DNA from 2 places in the Actinomadura sp. NPDC049753 genome. Region 1 is predicted to be linked to the other one. Evidence: riboswitches for the same ligand, from Rfam matches in the RefSeq annotation. Region 1 holds a riboswitch; the other holds the start of a gene.
What was found. Region 1 has a riboswitch for ZMP and ZTP ahead of AB0K37_RS33060 (bifunctional methylenetetrahydrofolate dehydrogenase/methenyltetrahydrofolate cyclohydrolase). Riboswitches for the same ligand answer to the same signal wherever they lie in the genome.
Positions count from the first base shown of each region.

Region 2: another riboswitch for ZMP and ZTP. It lies ahead of glyA (serine hydroxymethyltransferase); the one in region 1 lies ahead of AB0K37_RS33060 (bifunctional methylenetetrahydrofolate dehydrogenase/methenyltetrahydrofolate cyclohydrolase).

Region 1 covers NZ_JBFARL010000186.1:351-12,113, forward strand. Annotated here, with positions in the region: partial or broken gene AB0K37_RS33025 (hypothetical protein) at 1-570, opposite strand, end outside; gene AB0K37_RS33030 (HSP90 family protein) at 557-2,332, opposite strand; gene AB0K37_RS33035 (hypothetical protein) at 2,448-3,035, shown strand; gene AB0K37_RS33040 (malate dehydrogenase) at 3,213-4,202, opposite strand; gene AB0K37_RS33045 (NADP-dependent isocitrate dehydrogenase) at 4,470-5,687, opposite strand; gene AB0K37_RS33050 (DUF3017 domain-containing protein) at 5,826-6,266, opposite strand; gene AB0K37_RS33055 (FHA domain-containing protein) at 6,560-7,291, shown strand; gene AB0K37_RS33060 (bifunctional methylenetetrahydrofolate dehydrogenase/methenyltetrahydrofolate cyclohydrolase) at 7,483-8,343, opposite strand; ZMP/ZTP riboswitch at 8,406-8,491, opposite strand; gene AB0K37_RS33065 (GNAT family protein) at 8,616-9,209, shown strand; gene AB0K37_RS33070 (hypothetical protein) at 9,229-9,405, opposite strand; gene AB0K37_RS33075 (GAP family protein) at 9,558-10,184, opposite strand; gene purH (bifunctional phosphoribosylaminoimidazolecarboxamide formyltransferase/IMP cyclohydrolase) at 10,506-11,763, opposite strand, start outside.
Region 2 covers NZ_JBFARL010000165.1:2,564-14,326, forward strand. Annotated here, with positions in the region: gene AB0K37_RS31330 (DUF4439 domain-containing protein) at 262-1,239, shown strand; gene AB0K37_RS31335 (hypothetical protein) at 1,319-1,681, shown strand; gene AB0K37_RS31340 (SAM-dependent methyltransferase) at 1,776-2,840, shown strand; gene AB0K37_RS31345 (HAD family hydrolase) at 2,832-3,533, opposite strand; gene AB0K37_RS31350 (hypothetical protein) at 3,641-5,185, shown strand; gene AB0K37_RS31355 (hypothetical protein) at 5,246-5,515, shown strand; gene AB0K37_RS31360 (GNAT family N-acetyltransferase) at 5,597-6,352, shown strand; gene AB0K37_RS31365 (class I SAM-dependent methyltransferase) at 6,336-7,121, shown strand; gene glyA (serine hydroxymethyltransferase) at 7,125-8,396, opposite strand; ZMP/ZTP riboswitch at 8,450-8,536, opposite strand; partial or broken gene AB0K37_RS31375 (EamA family transporter) at 8,641-9,474, opposite strand; gene AB0K37_RS31380 (Lrp/AsnC family transcriptional regulator) at 9,584-10,075, opposite strand; gene AB0K37_RS31385 (MFS transporter) at 10,153-11,307, opposite strand; gene bla (class A beta-lactamase) at 11,397-11,763, opposite strand, start outside.

The DNA.
Region 1 (11,763 bases):
CGGCGCGGCGATCTCGAACGCCTCCTCGTGCCGTCCGGCCTCGACCAGGTGGCGGGCCATGCCGGTCGGGTCGCAGCCCTCGCAGTCGGACAGCTCGTCCCGCTCGGCGGCACGCCACTTCACGAACCACTCGTGCGCCGAATCGTCGCCGATGTGCCGCGCCACCACGTTGCGGTAGTGGTACACCGCCTGGAGGCTGTGCCCGCCCGCCTTGTAGCGCCGCTCCATGTCGTCCAGGACGGCGTAGGCGCGGTCCAGCGGGATCTCGGGGAACGAGGTCAGGGAGCTGACCACCGCCTTCATCTGCCACAGCAGGCTGTGCGTCTCGTCGAACCGGGCGGGGTCGCGGTCGTGGTCGGCCAGCGTGCGGCTGAACGTCGCGAACGCCTTCACGGGCTCGCCGCCGTACCGGTAGGCGTCGGTCAGCCTGACCCGCACGTGGAACGCCAGTACCTCGTCGCCGGCCGCCTCGGCGCGGCGCAGCGCGTCCTCGATCAGGACGGTGCGGGCCTCCCCGTAGGGCAGCTCCTGCGACCGCGCCATCAGCGCGTAGACGTCATCCATGCTCAACGGGGCCCTCCGGGGAGTGGACGGCCCACTCCAGCAGGCCGATGAAGGAACGGTTCAGGACCGCCGTGTCGACGGGCCGCAGCGGATGGTGGCCGAGCAGGAGCGCCTGCCCGTACAGGGCCTGGACTGCCGCCTCGACCGGCCCGCCGTCACCGAGGGAGGTGACGCGCCGCGCCAGCGGATTGCGGTAGTTCAGCACGAGCTGGGGGCGGTCGGCGCTCGTGGTCGCGCCGACCGCGCCGAGCACGTCCGCCCACAGCTCGCCCGCCTCCTCCTGCGCGCGGGCCAGCTCCTGGCGGAACTGCGCGTCCCGGCTCGTCAGGTACAGCGCGGGCAGCGACGCGGGGTCGAAGTCGCGGACGACGACCTCGCAGCCGAGCCGCTCCACCGCCCGCTGCGCCGCCGCGAGGAACGGCCGCAGCGCCAGCTCCGCCGCCGGGTCGAGGACGCCGAACGTGGTGGTCAGCTCGGCCGCGTCCAGCCGCGTGAGCCGGATGTCCGGGTCGAGGTCCGGCAGCCGCTCGATGATCTCGGTGTCGTGGACGTAGCCGCCGTTGACCAGGCCCACGCCCTGGGCGCCCGCGACCGCCGCGAGCCGCCGGAACTCGTCCACGTCCGCGGTGAACCGGCCGCCCGGATGGCGGCGGCGGAACTCGTGCAGGGTCATCGGCCCGGAGGACGTCTCGTACTCCAGCCACCGGTCGACGATCCGCAGCATGTCGTCGTCGTGCAGGGCCATCGCCTTGACGCCGAGCTGGTGCAGCCGCAGGAAGGCCCGCAGCCGCGCCGGGTCGGTCTCGGCGAGCTTCACCAGCCACTGCCGCAGCACCTCCCCGAGGCCGTGCCGCGTCGATTCGAGCAGCTCGTCCTCGTAGAGGGCCTCGCGGCTCGCGGTCGGCCGCAGCTCCCCCGCGTCCACGACGCAGCGCGCGAAGAACGCCCAGTCGGGAAGCAGGCCCTCGACGCTCTCGGCCAGCAGCATCCGCTTCAGGTAGACGCGGTGCGCGGCGCGCGCGGACGGCGACACCGGCTCGGGCAGGACGAACGCGACGCCCGTCAGCCCGGCCTCCGGCACGTCGAGGTCCACGACGTCGAACGGGGTGAACCCGCAGACCTCCTCGCAGTACCGCTCCAGCGCCCGCCTGCGGTCGGCGGGATCGCGGTAGGACGCCCGCCACGGCGGCCCGTCGCCGGTGACGGCCACGCCGTCCACGACCAGCTCGACCGGGAGGAGCGACCCGTAGGTGGCGGCCAGCTCGGCGACGACCGGGGGGCTGAGCAGCTCCGCCGAGCCCGGCCGCGCCCGCAGCGTCACCGTCGTGCCCGGCTCGTCGCGCTCGCCCGGCTCGACCCGGTAGCTGCCCTCGGACCGTCCCGTCCACCGGACGGCGCCGCCGCCGCGCGCGGACCGCGTCACGACCTCGATCTCGTCCGCGACGAGGAACGCCGACAGCAGCCCGATCCCGAACTGGCCGAGGAAGTCGTGCCGCGCGAAGCCCAGTTCGTCCCGCTTGGACGACCGCCCGATCGTCGCCAGCAGCGTGTGCACCTCGTCCTCGGTCAGGCCGACGCCGTCGTCGTGGACGCGCAGCACGCCGCCGCCCGTCTCGATCTCGACGCGCCCGCCGGCGCCGCGCGCGGTGATCGCGTCCACCGCGTTCTGCAGCAGTTCCCGCAGGTAGACACGCGGACTCGCGTAGAGGTGGCGGCTCAGCAGATCCACCACGCCCCGCAGGTCCACCTGGAACGCCTGTTCGGCCACCGCCCCGCCTCCCCCGATCACTTTCCGAGCGATCACACCCTAGCGACCGATACCGACGTCTCCGGATATTTTGCGACCGGTACCGTGCGTGGTCGGACCTATCCGTGGAGGACGCATGGCCGCGCTCCCCGCTCTGTGGCGCGGAATCCGAACCCTCGCCGTCTGCGCCCTCGGCCTGGCGGCGGCCTCCGCCGCCTACGTGTGGTGGAGCGAGCTCGCCGCGGTTCTCCTCACCATCGCGGGCTTCATCTGCTCGGTGGTCGCGCTGGGGCTTCTGTACGACACGCGGCGACCGCTGCGTTTCAAGAACGTGCCGCTGTCCCTCGGCGCCCTGGCCTTGCTCGTCCTCTACGGCGTCGGCGTCATCGCCGCGCGCGACATCACGATGACGCTGGCCGGCACCGACGCCGACGCGGTCGTGGCGGAGACCTGGACGACGCACGACCGCAAGGGCAGGACGCAGCACCACTGCACCCTCCGCCGCACCGACGGCACCCCGATCCCCCGCGAGTACGCGTCGAACTGCGAAGGCCACGAACAGGGCGACACCATCCCCGTCGTCCTCGACCCGCGGGGGCGCATCGCTCCGATCGGTGGCCCCAAGACGGACTTGCCCACGACCGGGGAGATCCAGGTGGCGTTGACCGCGGCTCTCGTCCTCCTCTTCTCGACGGCCCTCGGCAGCCCGCCCAAGCGCAGATGAACGGGTTCCTGCCTCCCGGCGCGCGTTCCCGGTGACGGCGTCCCGCGGGAGTCCGCGCGCCGGGCCGACGCGGTCGGGGCCTACCCCCGCAGTCCGGCTTGGGCCGGGCGCATGTGACGAGCCCCGGACCGCGGGGGTCCGGGGCTCGTCGCGTTCAGGTCAGATGCCGCGCTCGGGTCAGATGAGGCCGAGCTTGCGGACCGCCTCGCGCTCCTCCGACAGCTCCGCGACGGACGCGTCGATCCGGGCGCGGGAGAAGTCGTCGATCTCCAGGCCCTGGACGATCTCCCACTCGCCGTCCGCGGTGGTGACCGGGAAGGAGGAGATCAGGCCCTCGGGGACGCCGTAGGAGCCGTCCGACACGACCGCCATGGACGTCCAGTCGCCGTCGGCGGTGCCGTTCACCCAGGTGTGCACGTGGTCGATCGCGGCGGACGCGGCCGACGCCGCCGACGACGCGCCCCGCGCCTCGATGATCGCGGCGCCGCGCTTGGCGACGGTCGGGATGAAGTCGTTCTCCAGCCAGTCCTGGTCGTTCACGGTCTCGGCGGCGTTCCTGCCGGCGATCTCGGCGTGGAACAGGTCCGGGTACTGCGTGGCGGAGTGGTTGCCCCAGATCGTCATCCTGCGGATGTCGGAGACCGAGGCGCCCGTCTTCTTCGACAGCTGCGCGAGGGCGCGGTTGTGGTCCAGGCGCGTCATCGCGGTGAACCGCGCGGCCGGGACGTCCGGCGCGTGCTGCTGCGCGATCAGCGCGTTGGTGTTCGCCGGGTTGCCGACCACCAGGACCTTGACGTCGTCGGCGGCGCCGGCGTTGATCGCCTCGCCCTGCGGCTTGAAGATGCCGCCGTTGGCCTCCAGCAGGTCGCCGCGCTCCATGCCCTTCGTGCGCGGGCGGGCGCCGACCAGCAGCGCCACGTTCGTCCCCTCGAACGCCCGCCGGGCGTCGTCGAAGATGTCGATGCCGGACAGCAGCGGGAACGCGCAGTCGTCCAGTTCCATCGCGGTGCCCTCCGCGGCCTTCACCGCCTGCGGGATCTCCAGCAGGCGCAGGCGTACGGGCACGTCCGCGCCGAGCAGGTGCCCGGACGCGATGCGGAACAGCAGCGCGTAGCCGATCTGGCCCGCGGCGCCGGTAACGGTAACGGTGACTGGGGTGCGAGTCATGCGTCCTTCTCCTGCTGTGACCTGACGGGGCTCAGGCGGCCATCCTTGGGAAACCCGACCGCCCGAGAGGCCGCCCGCCCGCACTCCGTCGCGCGGGTTCTCTCGCCGTCGAGATAGTTGCGGTGCCAGGCTATCGCGCACGTCCCGCCCGCCACCGCGCAGGTGCGCTTCCCGGCATGCCCCCCGTCCCGAACAGGCGGAAGGCCGTCCCGGACGGATCCGGAACGGCCTTCACCCACGCGTGCGCGGGGAGCGACCGGCGACGCGCTAGCCGCCGATCTTCTTCTGGAGGTTGGTGTCGAGCGCCTCCAGGAAGCCCTGCGTGGTCAGCCACGGGGTCTCCCCGCCGACGAGCAGGGCCAGGTCCTTGGTCATCTGGCCGCTCTCGACGGTCTCGATGCAGACCTGCTCCAGCTTGCGGGCGAAGTCGATGACCTCGGGCTGGCCGTCGAGCTTGCCGCGGTGCTCCAGCCCGCGCGTCCAGGCGAAGATCGACGCGATCGGGTTGGTCGACGTCGGCTTGCCCTGCTGGTGCTGCCGGTAGTGCCGGGTCACCGTGCCGTGCGCGGCCTCCGCCTCGACGGTCCTGCCGTCGGGGGTCATGAGGACGGAGGTCATCAGGCCGAGGGAGCCGAAGCCCTGCGCGAGGGTGTCGGACTGGACGTCGCCGTCGTAGTTCTTGGCGGCCCAGACGAACCCGCCCTCCCACTTGAGCGCCGCCGCGACCATGTCGTCGATCAGGCGGTGCTCGTAGGTGAGGCCCTTGGCCTCGAACTCGGCCTTGAACTCGGTCTCGTAGATCTCCTGGAAGAGGTCCTTGAACCGGCCGTCGTAGGCCTTGAGGATCGTGTTCTTCGTCGACATGTACAGCGGCATCTCGCGGCTCAGCGCGTACCGCATGCTCGTCCGGGCGAAGTCGCGGATCGAGTCGTCGTAGTTGTACATGCCCATGGCCACGCCGCCGCCGGGGAACGAGGCGACCTCGAACTCCATGGGCTCGTCGCCGTTCTCGGGGGTGTAGGTGATCGTCACCTTGCCCGGGCCCGGCACGACGAAGTCGGTGGCCTTGTACTGGTCGCCGTGGGCGTGGCGGCCGATGATGATCGGCTTCGTCCAGCCGGGGACCAGGCGCGGGATGTTGGAGACAACGATCGGCTCACGGAAGATCACGCCGCCCAGGATGTTGCGGATCGTCCCGTTCGGGGACCGCCACATCTTCTTCAGGCCGAACTCCTCGACGCGCGCCTCGTCGGGGGTGATGGTCGCGCACTTCACACCGACGCCGTGCTCCAGGATGGCCTTGGCGGCGTCGACGGTGACCTGGTCGTCCGTGGCGTCACGGTGCTCGATCCCCAGGTCGTAGTACTTCAGGTCCACATCGAGGTAGGGCAGGATCAACTGGTCCTTGATGAATTTCCAGATGATCCGCGTCATTTCGTCGCCGTCGAGTTCGACGACCGGGCCCGCTACTTTGATCTTGGGCATGCTGTTGCTGTCCCTTTCCTACACCTGGCCAGCAGTCCTTGTAAGGCTCAACTGGCAAGGCTAGCCGAGGCGGTCATGAGGTCTAGACCTGGCCTTGCCCTGGGACCCGCCGCCTCCGGCCTGACCTGCGGCGACGCGCTAGCCGGGCGGCTCCTGCGCCGTCCGGGAGGAGCGCCCGGCGAGGATCAGCCGCACCCCGCGCACCAGCATCGTGAACGCGATCAGCACGCCGAACGCGCCGGCGAGGACGAGCCCGGTCTTGTTCATCGGCGGGACGCTCAGCGACACGAACGCGACCATCTCGCCGAGGATCACGAGCGTCCAGCAGTCGACCGACCGGCTCCGGACGGCGAGCGGGCCGAGCTGCGACTCGGGTAGCAGCAGCCGGGCCAGCGCGCCGATGAGCAGCGCGGCGGCCATCAGGCCCGAGCCCTTGCGGAAGTAGTTGAAGGCGCACAGCGTGAGCCCCGCGCCGACGCCGCTGAGCACGAGGAGGTACGGCAGCCGCGCGAGCCAGTGCGGGGCGGCGCTCCTCCGACGCGGCGCCTTGCGCCTGCGCCGGTGCACCTGGGTGCTCATGGCCCTCACGGTATAGGCAATCGAGCGCCGGCACGACATCGCGCACCCTCCGGCGGGAGCGGTCCGCGGGGGGACGCGAATGAGTCGGGGCGGAGACGCAAGCGAGGCGGCGGGGGAAGAGTCCGGTTTGTCGCCCGCCGCCGAAATGCGGATGGGACCTATGTGCTCAAGGTGATGGCCGAGAGCCCGGAATCCCCTGCGCCATCGGTCCTACTCGCCAGTAGGAGGGTGTGACGGCATGGCACCCGGGTAACCCGGCAGACAGGGGTCGCTAACTAGCTGGGAGGACTGCCGTGGAGGGGCCGTTCATGCGGATCGAGGACAGCGGGCTGGTGGTGCCGCTGCGCCCCGACGTGACGACGGTCGGGAGAGGGAGAGGAGTGGACATCCGCCTCGACGACCCGTCTGTGTCCCGTTTGCACGCAGAGATCGTCCGACGTGGCCCGTACGTCTACGTGGTGGACATGGGCCTGTCCCGCAACGGGACGCGCGTCAACGGCCGGCCGATCGCCCGCCGTGTGCTGGAGGACGGTGACGTCGTGAGCTTCGGCACGGCGCGCTGCCGGTTGGGGGGCATCCCCCGTGAGGAGGTCGACCCGGACGTCGAACTGCGGCGCGCCGTCGCGCCCGAGCTCACCCGCCGGGAGGTCGACGTGCTGACCTCGCTGTGCCGGCCCGCGCTGTCCGACGAGGCGTTCGTGGCCCCGGCCACGGCGCGCGACATCGCCGGCGAGCTGGTCGTCACGGAGGCCGCGGTCAAGCAGCACCTGCTGCGCCTCTACCAGAAGTTCCGGATCCCCGAAGGCGCCAACCGGCGCACTCGGCTCGCCAACGAGGTCATCGCGATGGGCCTCGTCCGCCCGCTGCCGCCGGTGCACGTGCCCCAGCAGGGCCGTCCGCCGATGGACGGGCGCGTCCCCGGGGTGCGCGGCACCACCGAGACGCGCCGGCCGGGCGCCACCGGTCACGCCCACGGCCCGGGCCGTCCGGCGCACAGCACGGCCGCGGGACGGAGGGCCAGCTGATGTGAGACCCGCGGTCGCCCTCTCCCGGCAGCGCAACCGGAGGGCGATCGCTCAGCCCCCGATGCGGCCGCGTAGGTGACGGGGCGGCCCAGGGACACGCCGGCGGGGGCCGCCACCTCGGTGCTGGTGGCGGCCCCCGCAGCGCGCGTATCGGCGGACGGTGCCCGGCCGGCTCGGCCAGGCCTGTCCGGTCAGACGGCTTGCTCGACGGCCTGCTCGGCGGCCTCGACGACGTTCGCGAGGAGCATGGCGCGGGTCATCGGGCCGACGCCGCCGGGGTTGGGCGCGACCCAGCCGGCGACGTCGCGGACGTCGGCGGCGACGTCCCCGGCGAGCTTGCCGTCCACGCGGGACACGCCCACGTCGAGGACGGCGGCGCCGGGCTTGACCATGTCGGCGGTGATGAGGCCGGGCACCCCGGCCGCGGCCACGACGATGTCGGCCTTGCGGGTGTGCTCGGCGAGGTCGCGGGTGGCGGTGTGGCAGAGGGTGACGGTCGCGTTCTCAGTGCGGCGGGTCAGCAGCAGGCCGAGGGAGCGGCCGACGGTGATGCCGCGGCCGACGACGGTGACCTCGGCCCCCTTCAGCGTGACGTCGAAGCGGCGCAGCAGCTCGACGATGCCCTTCGGCGTGCACGGCAGCGGGCCCGGCTGCATCAGGACGAGCCGGCCGAGGTTGACCGGGTGCAGGCCGTCGGCGTCCTTGGCCGGGTCGATGCGCTCCAGCACGCGCTGCTCGTCCAGGCCCTTCGGCAGCGGCAGCTGGACGATGTAGCCGGTGCAGGCGGGGTCGGCGTTCAGCTCGGCGACGGCGCGCTCCACCTCGTCCTGCGAGGCGGTGGCGGGCAGGTCGCGGCGGATGCTCTCGATGCCGACCTCGGCGCAGTCGCGGTGCTTCATGTTCACGTACGAGTGGCTGCCGGGGTCGTCGCCGACCAGGACGGTGCCGAGCCCGACGGAGACGCCGCGGTCGCGCAGCGCCTCGACGCGGACCTTGAGGTTCGAGCGGATCTCGGCGGCCGTGGCCTTGCCGTCCAGAATCTGTGCCGTCATGCGTTCCTCCGCGTGGATCTCGGCGGGACCGGGCCCCGGGCGCACAGCCCGGCCGGAAGGGTCCCGTCCACCCAGGCGCGCGGTGTCCGGACTGTCGTTCGCTCCCCGGTGGTGATCCACCTTGACCGCGCCAGTCGCGTAGGCCCCATGCTAACCGGCCGCCTGGAGGCGGCGGCCCCCGCGCTTCGTGGAGGGGGCCCGCGAGTGGCTTGCGGAAAAGGGCGCCGAGTGGCTCTGCCTGAGGCCGCCCCCGAGGTCCTAGCGTGCTCCGCATGAACGAGGAATGGTTCGAGCGGCCCGTCCTGACCGGGCGATACGTGCGGCTGGAGCCGCTGTCCGCCGAGCACGCCGCGGGGCTGTTCGAGGCGTCCAAGGACCCGGACCTGTGGACGTGGATGAGCCAGCGCCGGCCGGAGAGCGTCGCGGACATGCGCGCGCAGGTCGACCAGGCACTGGCGGCCTGCGAGCGCGGGATGCGCCTGCCCTGGGTCCAGATCGACGCGGTGACCGGGGAGGTCGCCGGGACGACGTCGTACTACGAGATCTCACCGACCGACCGCGGCCTGTGCATCGGCCACACGTGGATCGGGGCGCGGTGGCACCGGACGGGCCTCAACACCGAGGCGAAGCTGCTGCTCATGGGGCGCGCGTTCGGCGACCTGGGGGCGATCCGGGTCGGCTGGCACACGCACGTCCGCAACGAGCGGTCGCGCGCGGCGATCGAGCGGCTCGGGGCGGCGTTCGAGGGCGTCCACCGGAAGCACCGGATCCGCGCGGACGGCTCGATCCGCGACACCGCCGTCTACGCGATGACGGACGACGACTGGCCCGCCGCCGAGCGCGCACTGCGCGCGAGGCTGCGCTGACGGCCGGTCGGCGGGGCGCTCAGTCCTCGGAGCGCTGGCGCCAGCCGATGAGGCGGTCGGTGCCGTGCCAGCCGAGCTGGGCGGCGAGCACCGCGGCCAGGAACGCGGCGACCAGCCCGATCACCTGCCGGGACTCCATCAGCAGCAAGTCGGCCTGGTAGACGACGCCGAGCATGAGGGACATCAGCAGATTCATCCTGCCTCCACCACGGAACGCCCGCGCCGAGGTCAAGGGAGGGTCACAGGGGGGCGCGGCAGCCTGAGGCTACCCGCCCGGCGGCCGTGTGTGGACCCGTGGCGGAGAACGGGTCGCGCGAGGGCGGGCCGCGCGGGCCGCGCGGGCCGCCGTCAGTGGATGATCGCGATGAAGATCAGGCAGCAGATGATGTTGACCATCCAGCTGTTGTCCGTCATCCACTCCCGCGCGCGGGGCATGGCGCGTTCGGCGCGCCGGTGGAACAGCAGCACGGCGAGCAGCGGCAGCGCCGCGACCAGGAGGGTGGCCCCGACGAAGGCGGCGGCCGGCGCCACGCCCTCGTGGTGCTGCTCCAGGTTGGCCCCCACCGTGAGCATCACGATGATGTCGGAGGGCATCAGAATGATCAGCAGCAGCCCGGTCCTGAACGCCCGGCCCGGCCCGGCGTTCATCAGCGAGCCGAGCCACTTGGGCGGTTCGATCGTGGCCCGCTTCACGTAGTTGCGCATGATGGCGACCAGCAGCAGCGCGATCAGCACGTACTGGACGATCTTGCCGACCGAGCTGTCGTCGGACGGCTTGCCGATCTCCACGCTGTTGCCCACCAGCGCGAAGATGCCCCACGCGGCGGCGACCCCCGCGCTCGCCGAGATCGCCACGCCCGCCAGGAACGCCAGGGAGACCCGCACGGGCCTCGGGGTCGTCACCAGGATGATCGCCGACATGATCTGGGGCCCCGCCATCATCGTGATGGCCAGCGGGAGCACCTGAAAGCTCATGGCCCCTCCCCGCCGTGACTCCCGCCGCACGGGAGACGCCCCTCGTCAGGGCTCACGCTAGAGGAGCGATCGGGGCTCGATCCGCCGGTCGACGCGTTCTTGACCGGGAGCTGATCCTTTCTTCTGCCCCGAGGTGCGCCCGATGGCCCGCGCCAGGAACGCGACTGACCCGCCGCTGGGAAGCGCGGACGTGATTTCCGCGGTGGCGCGGGCCGAGAAGCGTCCAGGCGCGCCGGCGGGACGTTCCCCGCCGGCGCGCCTGGCAGGACGGCGTGCCTCGCGAACCCTCAGTGCTTCCGAACCCTCAGTGCTCGCGAACCCTCAGTGGAAGAAGTGCCGGACGCCGGTGAAGTAGAGGGTGATGCCGGCCTTCTCCGCCGCGGCGATCACCTTGTCGTCGTTGACGGACCCGCCGGGCTCGACGATCGCGCGGACGCCCGCCTCGGCCAGCACCTCCAGGCCGTCCGGGAACGGGAAGAACGCGTCGGACGCGCCCACCGACGCCGCGGCCCGCTCCCGCCCGGCCCGCGCGACGGCGAGCTTGGCGGAGTCGACCCGGTTGACCTGGCCCATGCCGACGCCGACGGTGGCGCCGTCCGCGGCCAGCAGGATCGCGTTCGACTTCACCGAGCGGATCGCCCGCCACGCGAACGCCAGGTCGCGCAGCGTCGCCTCGTCCGCGGCGGCGCCGGTCTTGAGCTCCCAGGAGGACGGGTCGTCGCCGCCGGCGTCCACGCGGTCCACGTCCTGCAGCAGCACGCCGCCGTCGACGCGCCGGTACTCGACGCCGCCCGCCGGGGCGTCCGGGCAGACCAGCAGGCGGATGTTCTTGAAGCGGTCCTTCAGGACGGTCACGGCCTCGTCCTCGAAGGACGGGGCGACCAGCACCTCGGCGAAGCTCTCGGTGACCTGGCGGGCCATCTCGGCGGTGACCGGCCGGTTCGCCGCGATCACACCGCCGTACGCCGACACCGGGTCGCAGGCGTGCGCCCTGCGGTGCGCCTCGGCGATGTCCGCGCCGACCGCGATGCCGCACGGGTTGGCGTGCTTGATGATCGCGACGCACGGCTCGGTGAAGTCGTAGGCGGCGCGGCGCGCGGCGTCGGTGTCGACGTAGTTGTTGTAGGACATCTCCTTGCCGTAGAGCTGCTCGGCCCCGGCCAGGCCGCTCTCGCCCGGCGAGCGGTACAGGGCGGCCCGCTGGTGCGGGTTCTCGCCGTACCGCAGGGTGTTCGAGCGCTCCCAGGTGGCGCCGAGGAAGTCGGGCCACCGCGTCTCGGCGGCGGTCTCGTCGGGCGCGTAGTCGCCGGCGAACCAGGAGGCGACGGCCACGTCGTAGGACGCGGTGTGCGCGAACGCCCGCGCGGCCAGGCGGCGGCGCTCCTCCAGGGTGAAACCGCCGGCGTTCACGGCGTCCAGGACCGTCCCGTAGGCGGACGGGTCCACCACGACGGAGACGCTCGCGTGGTTCTTCGCGGCGGCGCGGACCATCGTGGGCCCGCCGATGTCGATCTGCTCGACGCACTCGTCCGGCGTCGCGCCCGAGTCCACCGTGTCGGCGAACGGGTACAGGTTCGCG
Region 2 (11,763 bases), on a different contig from region 1:
TCCTCCTCCTGTTGTGCGCCTGCGGTCTGTCGTACGCCTGGCGACGGCGGGGCCGCCGCTCGTCCGCCGACACCTCAAGACTATCGACAGCCGGAGACCGCAGCGGTCTTTCCGGCGCCTCTCGGGCGCGGCGGATATGGAATGCTTGAGCTGGCCTGATGGGCGCGTCCGGAGACCGCCGCCGCAGCGGGCCGCCGCCACCTCCGCAACCGGGTGAGGAGACTCCCTTTGCCAGAGGCCGCACCACCGCCGGGGCAGGCGATGTCACGCTCGACGCAGGCGCTGTCACGCCGTGCGCTGCTGGGCCGCGCCGCGCTGCTGGGCGGCGGCGCGGTGCCGGTGCTGCCGTGGATCGCGTCCTGCGCGGCGCAGGCCGCCCCCGCGCCCGAGGACGTGCCGGTGCTGGTGGGCGCGATCGCCGCCGAGCAGAACCTGATCGCCACGTACGAGGCGGCGCGGTCGTCGAACGCCTCCCAGGCCGCGCGGCTCGACCCCGTCCTCGCCCATCACCGCAGGCATCTGGCCGTCCTGAAGCGGCACTACGTCCCGGGCTCGGGGAACCGGGCGGGCGAGGGCGGCGCCGTCCCCTCGCCCGTCGCGGCCTCGGTCCCCGCGGGTGCCGCCGGCCTCGCGGCCCTGCGCGACATGGAGGACCGCGCCGCGCGGGGGCGCATGGCCGACGCCGCCAAGGCCGGTCCTGCGCTCGCGCAGCTGCTGGCCAGCATCGGCGCCTGCGAGGCAGGCCACGCCATGACCGTCAAGGGCGGTGCGCCGCCCGTCCGGTCGAGGTCGGACGCCGAGGCCCTGCAGGCCGCGCTGGCCGCCGAGCACGCGGCCGTCTACGGGTACGGGGTGCTCGGGGCCCGCCTGCGGGGAACGCTCCGGCAGACCGCGAAGGACCTGTGGAACGTGCACCGCGCCCGGCGCGACCAGCTGGTCTCGGTCCTGTCGGTCGCGCCGGTCGCCGCGGCGTCCGCCTACAGGCTGCCCGTCCAGGTCACCTCCGCCCGTGCCGCCGCCCAGCTCGCGGCGGCGCTGGAGAGCGGCCTCGTGCCGGCCTACGTCGGCCTCGCGGGCGTCTCCTCCCCCGACCTGCGCGCCTTCGCCGCCGACAGCGCCCAGCGGGCCTCGGCGTGGGCGGCGCGCTGGCGGTCCAGGTCGGGTGCCGCCGCGCCGCCGGAGGCGTTCCCCGGGCTGCCGTCCGCGGCGCTGTCCCCCCGTCCCGAACCGGGTGAGTGATCTTCGGCACGACGGGAACGAAGGGTCCGTTCGGCGACGTTAGTCCCATCGCGGGATGACTTCGGGGGAGGGAGCCCACGTGACCACGAATCCGCAGACGGCCAGGACGAGCGCCCTCGACGAGCTGCGGGCCGCCTACCACGAGCAGCTGACGCGGCTGGCGGCCGAGCGCGACGCCGCACGGCGCCAGGCGCGCAGGGCGCAGGCGCAGGCGGACGTCGCGCGGGCCGATCTCGCCAGCCTCAAGAGCCGCGTCGCGGAGCTGCTGAACGCCGCCGCGCGGCACCTTCCGGATCTTCCTCCGGTGGAAGGTCCGGACGCGCCGGAGCTGCCCGCCGCCCAGGAGGCGCGGGCGCTGCCCGCCGCCCCGGTCGATCCGGATCCGCAGCCTCCGGCCGAGAGCGGCGAGACGCCCGCGGATCGCGCGGCGCGAGCGGCCTGACCGGGCGGGAACGCCCGTCCGAGGGCCGCGCGGAGGCCGCCGGACGCGTCCGTCACGGCGGCCTTCGCGCCCGGGGTCCAGTAGGGTCCACCAAATGACCGCGTACGGCCTTCTCGTCTCCCCCTCGCACAACCGGGTCTATGCCCAGGCCGCCGCCGACCTGGTCAAGGCGGAACTGGCGGTGTTCAGCGAACGGGCTCTCGGCGGGCGCGTCCGCGACATCGAGGAGACCGCGATCGGCGGCGTCCCCTATGTGACGTTCTCCGCCGACGGGTTGACGGAGCAGGACGTGCGTCTCCTGTCGAACCTCTCGTCGCTCTACGCGCTCTTCCAGATCGAGGGCGACCTGCTCCGCCCGGTCGCGCTCCAGCCGCTCGACCTGTTCGGCAGCGACCTGCTCACCATCCAGAAGTACTCGGGCAAGACGAACGAGTACTTCACGAAGCTGCTGCTGAACGTCACGGCGATGGCGACCGACTCGCCCATGGACCTGATAACCGGGCGCCCCCGCGTCTTCGACCCGATGTGCGGGCGGGGGACGACGCTCAACCAGGCCGTGATGTACGGGCTGGACGCCGCCGGGATGGACATCGACGGCAAGGACTTCGACGCCTACGCGGCCTTCATCAAGACCTGGCTGAAGAACAACCGGGTCAAGCACCAGGCCGAGGTCACCAACGTGCGGCGCGAGAAGGCCGTCCTCGGGCGCCGCCTGCACGTGACGCTCGGCGCGTCCAAGGAGCGCTACAAGAGCGGCGAGACGATGGAGATCACCGTCGTGAACGCCGACTCGCTCGGCGCCGGCAGGTTCTTCCGCCCGGCGTCGTTCGACCTGATCGTGACCGACGCCCCCTACGGCGTCCAGCACGGCAGCCGGCCGAAGGGGGCGCAGCCCGGCCGCAGGGGCGGGCCGCAGCTGTCGCGCAGCCCCGTGGAGCTGCTGACGTCCGCCGTGCCCGAGTGGACGCGGCTGCTGCGTCCGGGCGGCGCCCTCGGCATCTCCTGGAACACCTTCGTCGGCCGCCGCGAGCAGCTCGCCGAGATCCTCGCGGCCAGCGGCCTGGAGGTCCGGGACTCCGACGCCTACCGCGGCTTCCGCCATCGCGTCGACCAGGCCATCTCCCGTGACCTCATCGTGGCCGCCAAGCCGTCAGGCTGAGTGCCACCGCTCCACGTGCGGGAGCAGTTCGTCCAGCTCGTGGATGACGGCGTCGGGCGGTGTGAGGCCCGGGCGCTCGAAGGCGTGGGTGGTCTGGTGCCGGATCTGGACGGCCCGCAGGCCGGCCGCCTTGGCTCCGTGGATGTCGTCGAACGGGCGGTCGCCGACGAAGACGCAGGAGCCCGGGTCGGTGGCGCCGACGGCGTCCATGGCGGCGCGGAACGCCTCGGCGTGCGGCTTCGTCCAGGGGATCTCGCTGGAGTAGACGGCGCCGTCGAGCATGTCGAGGACGTCGTCGCGGGCGAAGACGCGCTCGTGCCACTCGCGGGTCCAGATGGTGTTGGACAGCACGCCGATCCTGATGCCGCGTTCGCGGAGGGCGGTGAACAGGCCGGGGACGGCGGGGTCGGTGTGGGTGTGCGGGGTCCACGTCTCGAAGTGGGTGTCCAGGAGGGCCTCGGTCGGCTCCACCCCGGCCATCGCGAACGCCTCGGCGAGCGTGGCGCTGCGGTGCTCCTCGGTGCCGCGGCGCCCCAGTTCGTCCTCGGCGGCGACGAGGGCCGCGACGGTCTTCTCGACGGCGTCCGGGGGGAGGTGGGCGGCGCAGACGGTGCGCCAGATGTCGGCGAGTTCGAGGTCGTGCCAGGGGGTCAGCGTGCCGCCCCAGTCGAAGATCACAGCTTGTACGCCCATGCCCCGGATCGTAACCATCGGGGCGCGCCGGACGATCACCTTTTCGACGCGGTGGCCGTCCGGAGGGCGCGACCGGGGCCGCCCATGTCCGGTCAAGGGAGCCCTCCATGCGCAGACCCCTGCTCGCCGCCCTGCTGTCCGCCGTCCTCGTGGGCACGGCGGTCCCGGCGGCGGCCGATCCGATCCCCGACGGCCCCGGCAGGGGGTTCGTCCCGGCCTACGTCGGAGCGCCCGCCGCCCCGGCGCCTCTGGCGGGGCGGCCCGTCCCGGCCAACCCGCACCAGGGGCCGGTGGGGACGTCGTCCATGCACGCCGACAGTTACGCCTCCGACACCTATCCGTTCATGGGACCGCTCGGCCGCGATCCGCAGGTGCTCTCCGAGGCCAAGGGCGGCGGGCTGCCGGGGCTGTGCTCGACGGTGACGTTCGCCCGCCGGACGGGGCTGATCGTCGCGCAGTGCACCCGCGGGCAGAACCTCACGCTGCGGCTGATCGACCCGAGGACGCTGAAGGATCTCGCGACCTACGAACTGCCGCCCAGGCCGTCCACCGTCCAGGCGGTGTTCTCGCTGAACCTCGACACGGTGTTCACCGACACCTCGGGCGGGGCGTACTACTACCTGGACCCGCAGGACCGCGCGGTCCTGGCGGACTCCTCCTTCCATCTGCGCCGTTTCGCGCACGAGAAGGGCCCGGACGGCCACTGGCGCTTCACGGTCACCGACGACTGGGACCTCGGCGGCCACCTCCCCCACGACTGCGCCACCTGGACGAACCCGTGGCCGAAGGGGGAGTGCGACCCCGTCACCGCGGTCGGGCCCGACTGGAACGGCCTGATCTGGTGGATCACGAGGGGCGGCCGCGTCGGCACGGTGGATCCCGGGTCCGGGGCCGTCCGGATGACGCGGCTGGCGGGCGAGGGCGTCCAGAACTCGTTCGCGGCCGCGGAGAACGGCGTCTCGGTCGTGTCCGACCACGCGCTCTACCGGATGCGGGCCGGCGTGGACGGGACCCCGGAGATCGTCTGGCGGCAGCCGTACGACCGGGGCAGCGGGCGCAAGCCCGGGCAGATCGACCAGGGGTCCGGGACGACCCCCACGTTCTTCGGCGACGGCTACGTGGCCGTCACCGACAACGCCGACGACCGCATGCACGTGATCGTCCGCCGCGCGGACGACGGTGGGCTCGTCTGCCAGGTCCCGGTGTTCGGAAGCGGGGCGAGCGCGACGGACAACTCGCTCATCGGCTACGGCCGCAGCCTGTTCGTCGAGAACAACTACGGCTACCGCAACTTCTTCGACCTGCCGCCGGGCGGGTCGTCGGTGGGCGGGGTCAGCCGCGTGGACGTGAAACCGGACGGGACGGGCTGCGAGACGGTCTGGACGAGCGCGGAGCGCTCCCCGTCCACCGTCTCCAAGGTCTCCGTGCCCGCGGGGCTGCTCTACCTCTACACGAAGGAGCCGCGCAGGGACCTCATCGACGCCTGGTACCTGACCGCGGTGGACGTCCACACGGGCCGGACGGCCTACAAGGTGCTCACCGGCACGGGCAAGTGGTTCGACAACAGCTGGGCGCCCGTCACCCTCGGCCCGGACGGGACCGCGTACGTGGGCGTCGTCGGCGGGCTCGTCGCCGTCCGCGACCGGGAGTAGGGCGCCGGTCATCGGGGATACCGGTCCGATCAGCGAACCCGAACCGGACCGGGAGGAGTCATGAGGGCACGCGAGCCCGGTGAGTCCCGCGACTTCCGCGAGGACATGGATGACATGGGAGACAACACCCAGGACGAGCAGATCGCCCTGACCGAGGAGTATGTGAACGACCCGCCCGAGGAGCTGAGGATCGAGGAGCCCGAGGAGAGCCGCGACGGGCTCGGCGTCACCGAGTACGAGCGGCAGGCCGCGCGGGAGGGCGACGAGGAGCGCCCCACGCCGATCACGCCGGCCGAGGAGGACGCGGTCAACCCCACCCGCAGGCCGTGACCACGACGGCGGCGCCCGCACCAGGACGAGCCGACCCGCGCCCTCGCCCTGGCGGCCCGGCTCCGGGCCGAGCCGCACGCGGTGCCCGAGATCCTCGGCGAGCTGCTGCGCGCCGACGAGGCCCGCTGGGACGCCCCCGGCGACGAGGACCCCGACCGCCGCGACCTCCTCGTCCCGGTGCGCGGGCGCTCGGTCCGGCTCCGGCGCGCCGGGCTGCCGTTCACCGCGACGGAGGCGGCGCGGGCGGACGCGCTGGTGCGGGCCGCGCTCCCGGCGGCGCCGCGCCCGTCGGCGTCCCGGCGGATCGCGCTGCGCGACGGGACGCAGGTGGTCGTCCGGCCGGTCGAGCCCCGCGACGCCGACGCCGTGCGGGCACTGCACGAGCGCTGCTCGCTGGACAGCCGCCGGATGCGCTACTTCAGCCCCAAGCCGTACCCGCCGCGCCGGTCGTTCGAGGGGTTCTGCGATCCCTCCCGGGGCCTGACGCTGGTCGCCGAGGGCCCGGACGGGTCGCTGCTGGCGCTGGCGCACCTGGTCCTCGTCCGCGACCCGGGCGCGGCGGAGGTCGCGTTCCTGGTCGAGGACGCCTGGCAGGGCCGCGGGCTCGGCCGCGGCCTCGCCGGGCTGCTGCTCGCGCTGGCCCGGGACCGCGGCCTGGTGGAGGTGCGGGCGACCGCGCTGAGCGAGAACGCCCGGATGCGGCGGCTGCTGACCTCCCTCGGCGGGCGGACGCGGCGCACCGGGGACGCCGCGATCGTGGAGATCAGGCTGCGGCTGGACGGCCGTCCCGCCGAGCCGGGAGCGCTGGCAGGATGGGCGGGTGAGCGGCGTATATGACGACCCCTGGGCCTACGAGCTGGCGTGCTCGTTCCGCGACGTGCCGGCCGAGGTGGACGTCCTGCTCGGCTGGTGCGCCGAGCAGGGCCTCGCCCCCGCCACGGCGCTGGAGCTCGCCGCCGGGCCCGCGGAGCACGCCCGCGAGCTCGCCCGCCGCGGGCTGGCGGCGACGGCGCTCGACCTGAACCCGCGCATGTGCGCCTACGCGGCCCGCGAGGCCGAACGCGCCGGCGTCGGGCTGGAGGTCGTCGAGGGCGACATGACGCGGTTCGCGCTGGGCCGCCGGTTCGACCTCGTCGCGACCATGCTGGACTCCACGTCCCACCTCATGACGCTGGACGCGTTCGTGGCGCACCTGCGGTGCGCCGCCGCGCACCTGTCCCCCGGCGGCCTCTACGTCGTCGAGATGTCGCATCCCCGCGACCGGCTGGGCGACGATCCGAGCGTCACCACCGGCTGGACGGTCGAGCGGGACGGCGTCCGGGCGAGCGTGCGCTGGGGCGAGCCGTCCGACCGGCTGGACCCGGTCACCCAGATCGCCGACGACCGCGTCACGATGACCATCACCGGGGAGGGCGCGGTACCGCGGGTCGTGCGCGACGTCGTGCCCTACCGCTTCTGGACCGCCACCGAGCTGGACGCCGCGATCCGCCTCGCCGGCGGGCTGGAGGCGGTCGCGCAGTACGGCGACTTCGGGGCCGGCGAGGAGGCGGTGCCCCTCGCCGACCCCGGGGCCTGGCGCATGATCACACTGCTGCGCCCGAGCTGAGCGTCAGGGCGCGGACCGCCAGCCGGGCATCGGGAAGGACGCGAGCAGCTCGCGGACCTGCCCGGCGACCCGGTCCAGGACCGCCTCGTCCTGCTTGGCGGCGGCCTGCACCACCTCGTCGATCCATTCGGCGAGCCGCGGCATGTGCTCCTCGCCGATCCCCCGGGTGGTGATCGCGGCGGTGCCGAGCCGCAACCCGGACGGGTCGAAGGGCTTGCGCGGGTCGAACGGGACGGCGTTGTAGTTCAGCTCGATGCCCGCGCGGTCGAGGGCCTGCGCGGCGGGCTTGCCCGCGACGCCCTTGCCGGTCAGGTCGATGAGGATGAGGTGGTTGTCGGTGCCGCCGGAGATCAGGTCGTAGCCGCGGTCCAGCAGCGCGGCGGCCAGCACCTTGGCGTTCGCGACCACCTGCCGCGCGTACCCGGCGAAGTCCGGCTGCGCCGCCTCCTTCAGCGCGACGGCGATCGCGGCCGTCGTGTGGTTGTGCGGCCCGCCCTGCAGGCCCGGGAAGACGGCCTTGTCGACCGCCTTCGCGTGCTCCGCCGTCGACAGGATCATGGCGCCGCGGGGGCCGCGCAGCGTCTTGTGCGTGGTGGTGGTGACGACGTCGGCGTACCCGACCGGGGACGGGTGCGCGCCGCCGGCGACCAGGCCCGCGATGTGCGCGATGTCGGCGGCCAGGACCGCCCCGGCCTCCCGGGCGATCTCGGCGAACGCCGGGAAGTCGATCGTCCGCGGGACCGCGGTGCCGCCGCACCAGATCAGCTTCGGCCGCTCCTTGAGGGCGAGGTCGCGCACCTGGTCCATGTCGACCCGGCCGGTGTCGGCGCGCACGTCGTAGCGGACGGGCCGGAACCACTTGCCGGTGGCCGACACCGACCAGCCGTGCGTCAGGTGGCCGCCCATCGGCAGCGACAGGCCCATGACCGGGTCGCCGGGCTCCAGGAACGCCATGTAGACGGCGAGGTTGGCGGGCGAGCCCGAGTAGGGCTGGACGTTGGCGTGCTCGGTGCCGAACACGCCCTTCGCCCGCTCGATGGCGAGCAGTTCGATCGGGTCGACGTTCTGCTGGCCCTCGTAGTAGCGCTTGCCCGCGTAGCCCTCGGAGTACTTGTTGGTCAGGACGGTGCCGGCGGCCTCCAGCACCGCCTCCGAGACGTAGTTCTCCGAGGCGATCAGGCGGATCTTCTCGTACTGGCGGCGGGCCTCGGCCTCCACCAGCGCGGCGATCTCGGGGTCCTGGCCCTGCAGATGGGGTACGGCCGGTTCGTGCATCGTGAGCCTCCGCGCTGCTCGCGCCGGGACTTCGGGCGCCCCGGCGAAGGGGACCCGTACACCCAGGCGCGCGGTGTGCGGACTACTTTCGCTCCCCGGTGGTCGTCTCCACCTTGACTGCGCCAGTCGCGTGGGCGCCATCATACCGGGCGGGCCCGCGCCGGCGCGGCGCGCGTCCGGGGACCGAGACCAGGAACAGCCCGCCCAGCAGTAGCAGCGACCCCGCCGCGACCGGCGCCGACATCCGCTCGCCGAGGACGGCCACGGCCAGGCCGGCGGCGACGAGCGGCTCGGCGAGGCTGAGCGTCCCGGCGGTCGCGGCCGCCACCCGGCCGAGGCCGGTGACGAAGAACATGTACGCGGCGGCGGTGGCGGCGATCCCCAGCCAGGCCACCAGGGCCGCCGAGCGCGGCGCGGCGAGGGCGGGCAGCTCCGGCAGCGTCCAGGGAAGCAGGGCCGCTCCCCCGGCCAGCAGCGTCACCGACACCGCGCCGGCCATCCCCACCCCGCGCATCCCGCCGCCGTGGCCCGTCAGGCCCCGGGCCGACACCAGCACCTTGGCCGACACGGTGTAGACGCCGAAGCACGTGCCGCCGGCCAGGCTCAGCGCGATCCCGGCCGGGTCCGCGTGGACGGCCTCCCCCGGCATCATCAGCAGCGCCACGCCGCCGACCGCGCAGGCCGTCCCGGCCCACCAGCGGCGGCTGAGCCGTGCGCCCAGGACGAGCCGCTCGCAGAGGCCGGTGGAGACGGGCGCGAGCCCGAACACGACGGCGGTCGCGACGGCCGCGCCGGTCCGGTCGACCGCGCTGAAGAACGACGCCTGGAAGACTCCGGTCGCCGCCGAGGCCGCCGCGAGGGGCGGCCAGGTGCGCCTGGTCAGCGCCAGGAACGCGCGGCGGTCCGCCACGAGCACGAGGGCGGCGAGGACGAGCCCGCCCGACAGGATCCGGGCGCCGCCGACCGCGACCGGGTCCGCGGACGGCGCCGCCAGCACCTGCGCCGGCCCGACCGTTCCCCAGAGCACACCGGCGGCGAGTACCAGCAGCACACCGGATGAGTTGTTCCATCGGTCCATGCCGCCGAAGCTAGGCGAACATGCGGAACTCAGGCTTCTGACCCGTCATTCGTTCGCTCCAGCCGACTGGGGCCGTCATTCCTTCGCCACTGACGGGGAACTTCATGCGTCAGCTGTAGGACGTTCGCCCTTCAGGTCGATGGGCCGACGGAAGTTCGGACTGCTCGACCGGCTGCACGTAGTCGTACACGACGATGGTGCGGACGTCCACGTACTCCTTGCGGCGCGCCAGCCGGTCGAGGACGAAGTCGCGGAGGTAGGCGGTGCTCGGCACGGCCACGTGGACGAGCAGGTCCTCGTTACCGGTCACGACGAAGACCCCGATCGTCTCGGGCATGGAGGCCATGCTGTCGCGGGCGGACTCGATCGCCTCGCGCGACTGCGGCCGGATCCTGATCGAGATCAGCGCCTGCACGCCGCGCCCCAGCCGCTCCAGGTCGGCCGCCGCGTGGAACCCGGTGATGACGCCCCGCGAGCGCAGCGCCCGCGTCCGCTCCAGGGCCGTGGACGGGGCGATCCCCACCGCCTCCGCCAGTTCGCGGTTGGTCTGCCGCCCGTCCCGCTGCAGGCGCCGCAGGATCGCCTGGTCGACCGCGTCCATGTGGTCCCTCCCGAACTGCCCGGCGGACGCCGAACTCCCGTGCGGGAACCGCGCCCGGACGTCCCGTTCCCCGAAGATTATTCGCCCCGGGCCGGGCCCGCCACAGGGCCCGCCATGGTGCCCGCCGCGGTGCACGCCGCCGCCAGGAGCGCGCAGGCGCCGACGCCGGCCAGGGCCCACGCCGCGCCCGCCGGACCGAGGTCGAAGAGGCGGCCGATCACCAGGTCGCCCGCGGAGGAGAACATGCCGGCGCAGAACGCCAGGACGCCGTAGTAGGAGCCGAAGCGCTCCGGCGGAGCGCGCCGGGCGGTGCGCTGGAAGACCGCCGGCTGGACGAGGCCGTTGGCGGCCCCGTTGAGGACGGCCGCGACCATCAGCGGCCCGGGCCGCGTGCCGTCCAGCGCCGCGAGGACGAAGAACCCCGCCGCGGCGCACAGCAGCCCGGCCCGCAGCACCCACGGACGCTCGCCGCGGCGCCGGACGGCGACGAAGGGCTGGACGGCCGCCGCGACCATGGCCAGGAGGGAGAAGCACAGCGTCGCCACCGCGGGTTCGAAGCCGAGGAGGGGCACGGCCGTCATGATGTGGTTGGCGAGCAGCGTCGTGGGCGCGGTCAGCAGCGCGAAGTACAGGAACGCCCGGTCGCCGAGCACCGCCCGCACGCCCGCGAGCACGTCGCGGGGGCGCGCGGGCGCGCTCCCCCCGACGGACCGGGGCACGAAAAGGAAAAGGACGCCGGCGACCGTCCAGAGAGCGGCGGCCGTCCCCGTCAGGAGTGCGAACCCGGACCCCGTGCCCAGCAGCAGAAGCCCCATCGGCGGTCCCGCGACCGTCGCCAGGTGCTGGGCGACGACGTAGGCGGCGAAGCCGGCGGACCGGATGCCGGGGCCGACGGACGCCAGCAGGCTGTGGCCCGCGGGGTTGTAGAGGGCGCCGCCGACCGCGAGGGCGACGGCCGCGCCCAGCAGAGCGCCGACGCTCTCGGCGGAGCCGAGCATCGCGAACCCCAGCGCCCGCACGGCGCAGGAGATCATTCCGGTCCGGCGGCCGCCGAGCAGGTCGGTGACCGTGCCGACCGGCAGGAGCAGCGCGTACTGCAGGCCCACCCGCACGCCGAGGACCAGCCCGACCGTCCCGGCCAGCAGCCCGAGGTCGTGACGGAGGTGGGCGACGAGGTGCGCCATCACGGAGAAGAAGCCGAGGCTGGCGGCGAGCTGGGTCGCCACGACCATCGCGACCACCCGGCGGTCGGACGGATCCGCGGCGGGGGCGGGCGGTGGGCCGGGTGGCGCGGGGGCGGGCGCGGGGACGGAGACGGCGGTCACAGCCCTGCCCGGGACAGGTCGGAGACGACCAGCGCCGTGGCCTGCGCGACCAGGGCGTTCTTCGGCGGGGCGCCGTAGCCCCGCCGGTCGGTCATGACGGCCACCATCAGCGGGGCGCCGCGGGGAGGCCGCACGACGGCGATGTCGTTGGCCCGGCCGTAGTCGCCGGTCCCGGTCTTGCTCGCCGCCTTCCACCCCTGCGGCAGGCCCGCCCTGACGCGTTCGGCTCCGACGGCGGTGGCGCTGCGCTCCAGCCAGCCGCGGACCAGGGCGCGCTTGGCGGGCTCCAGCGCGTCCCCGAGGACGATCGCGCGGTAGTCGGCGGCGATCGCCCGGGGGCTGGTGGTGTCGCGGGGGTCGCCC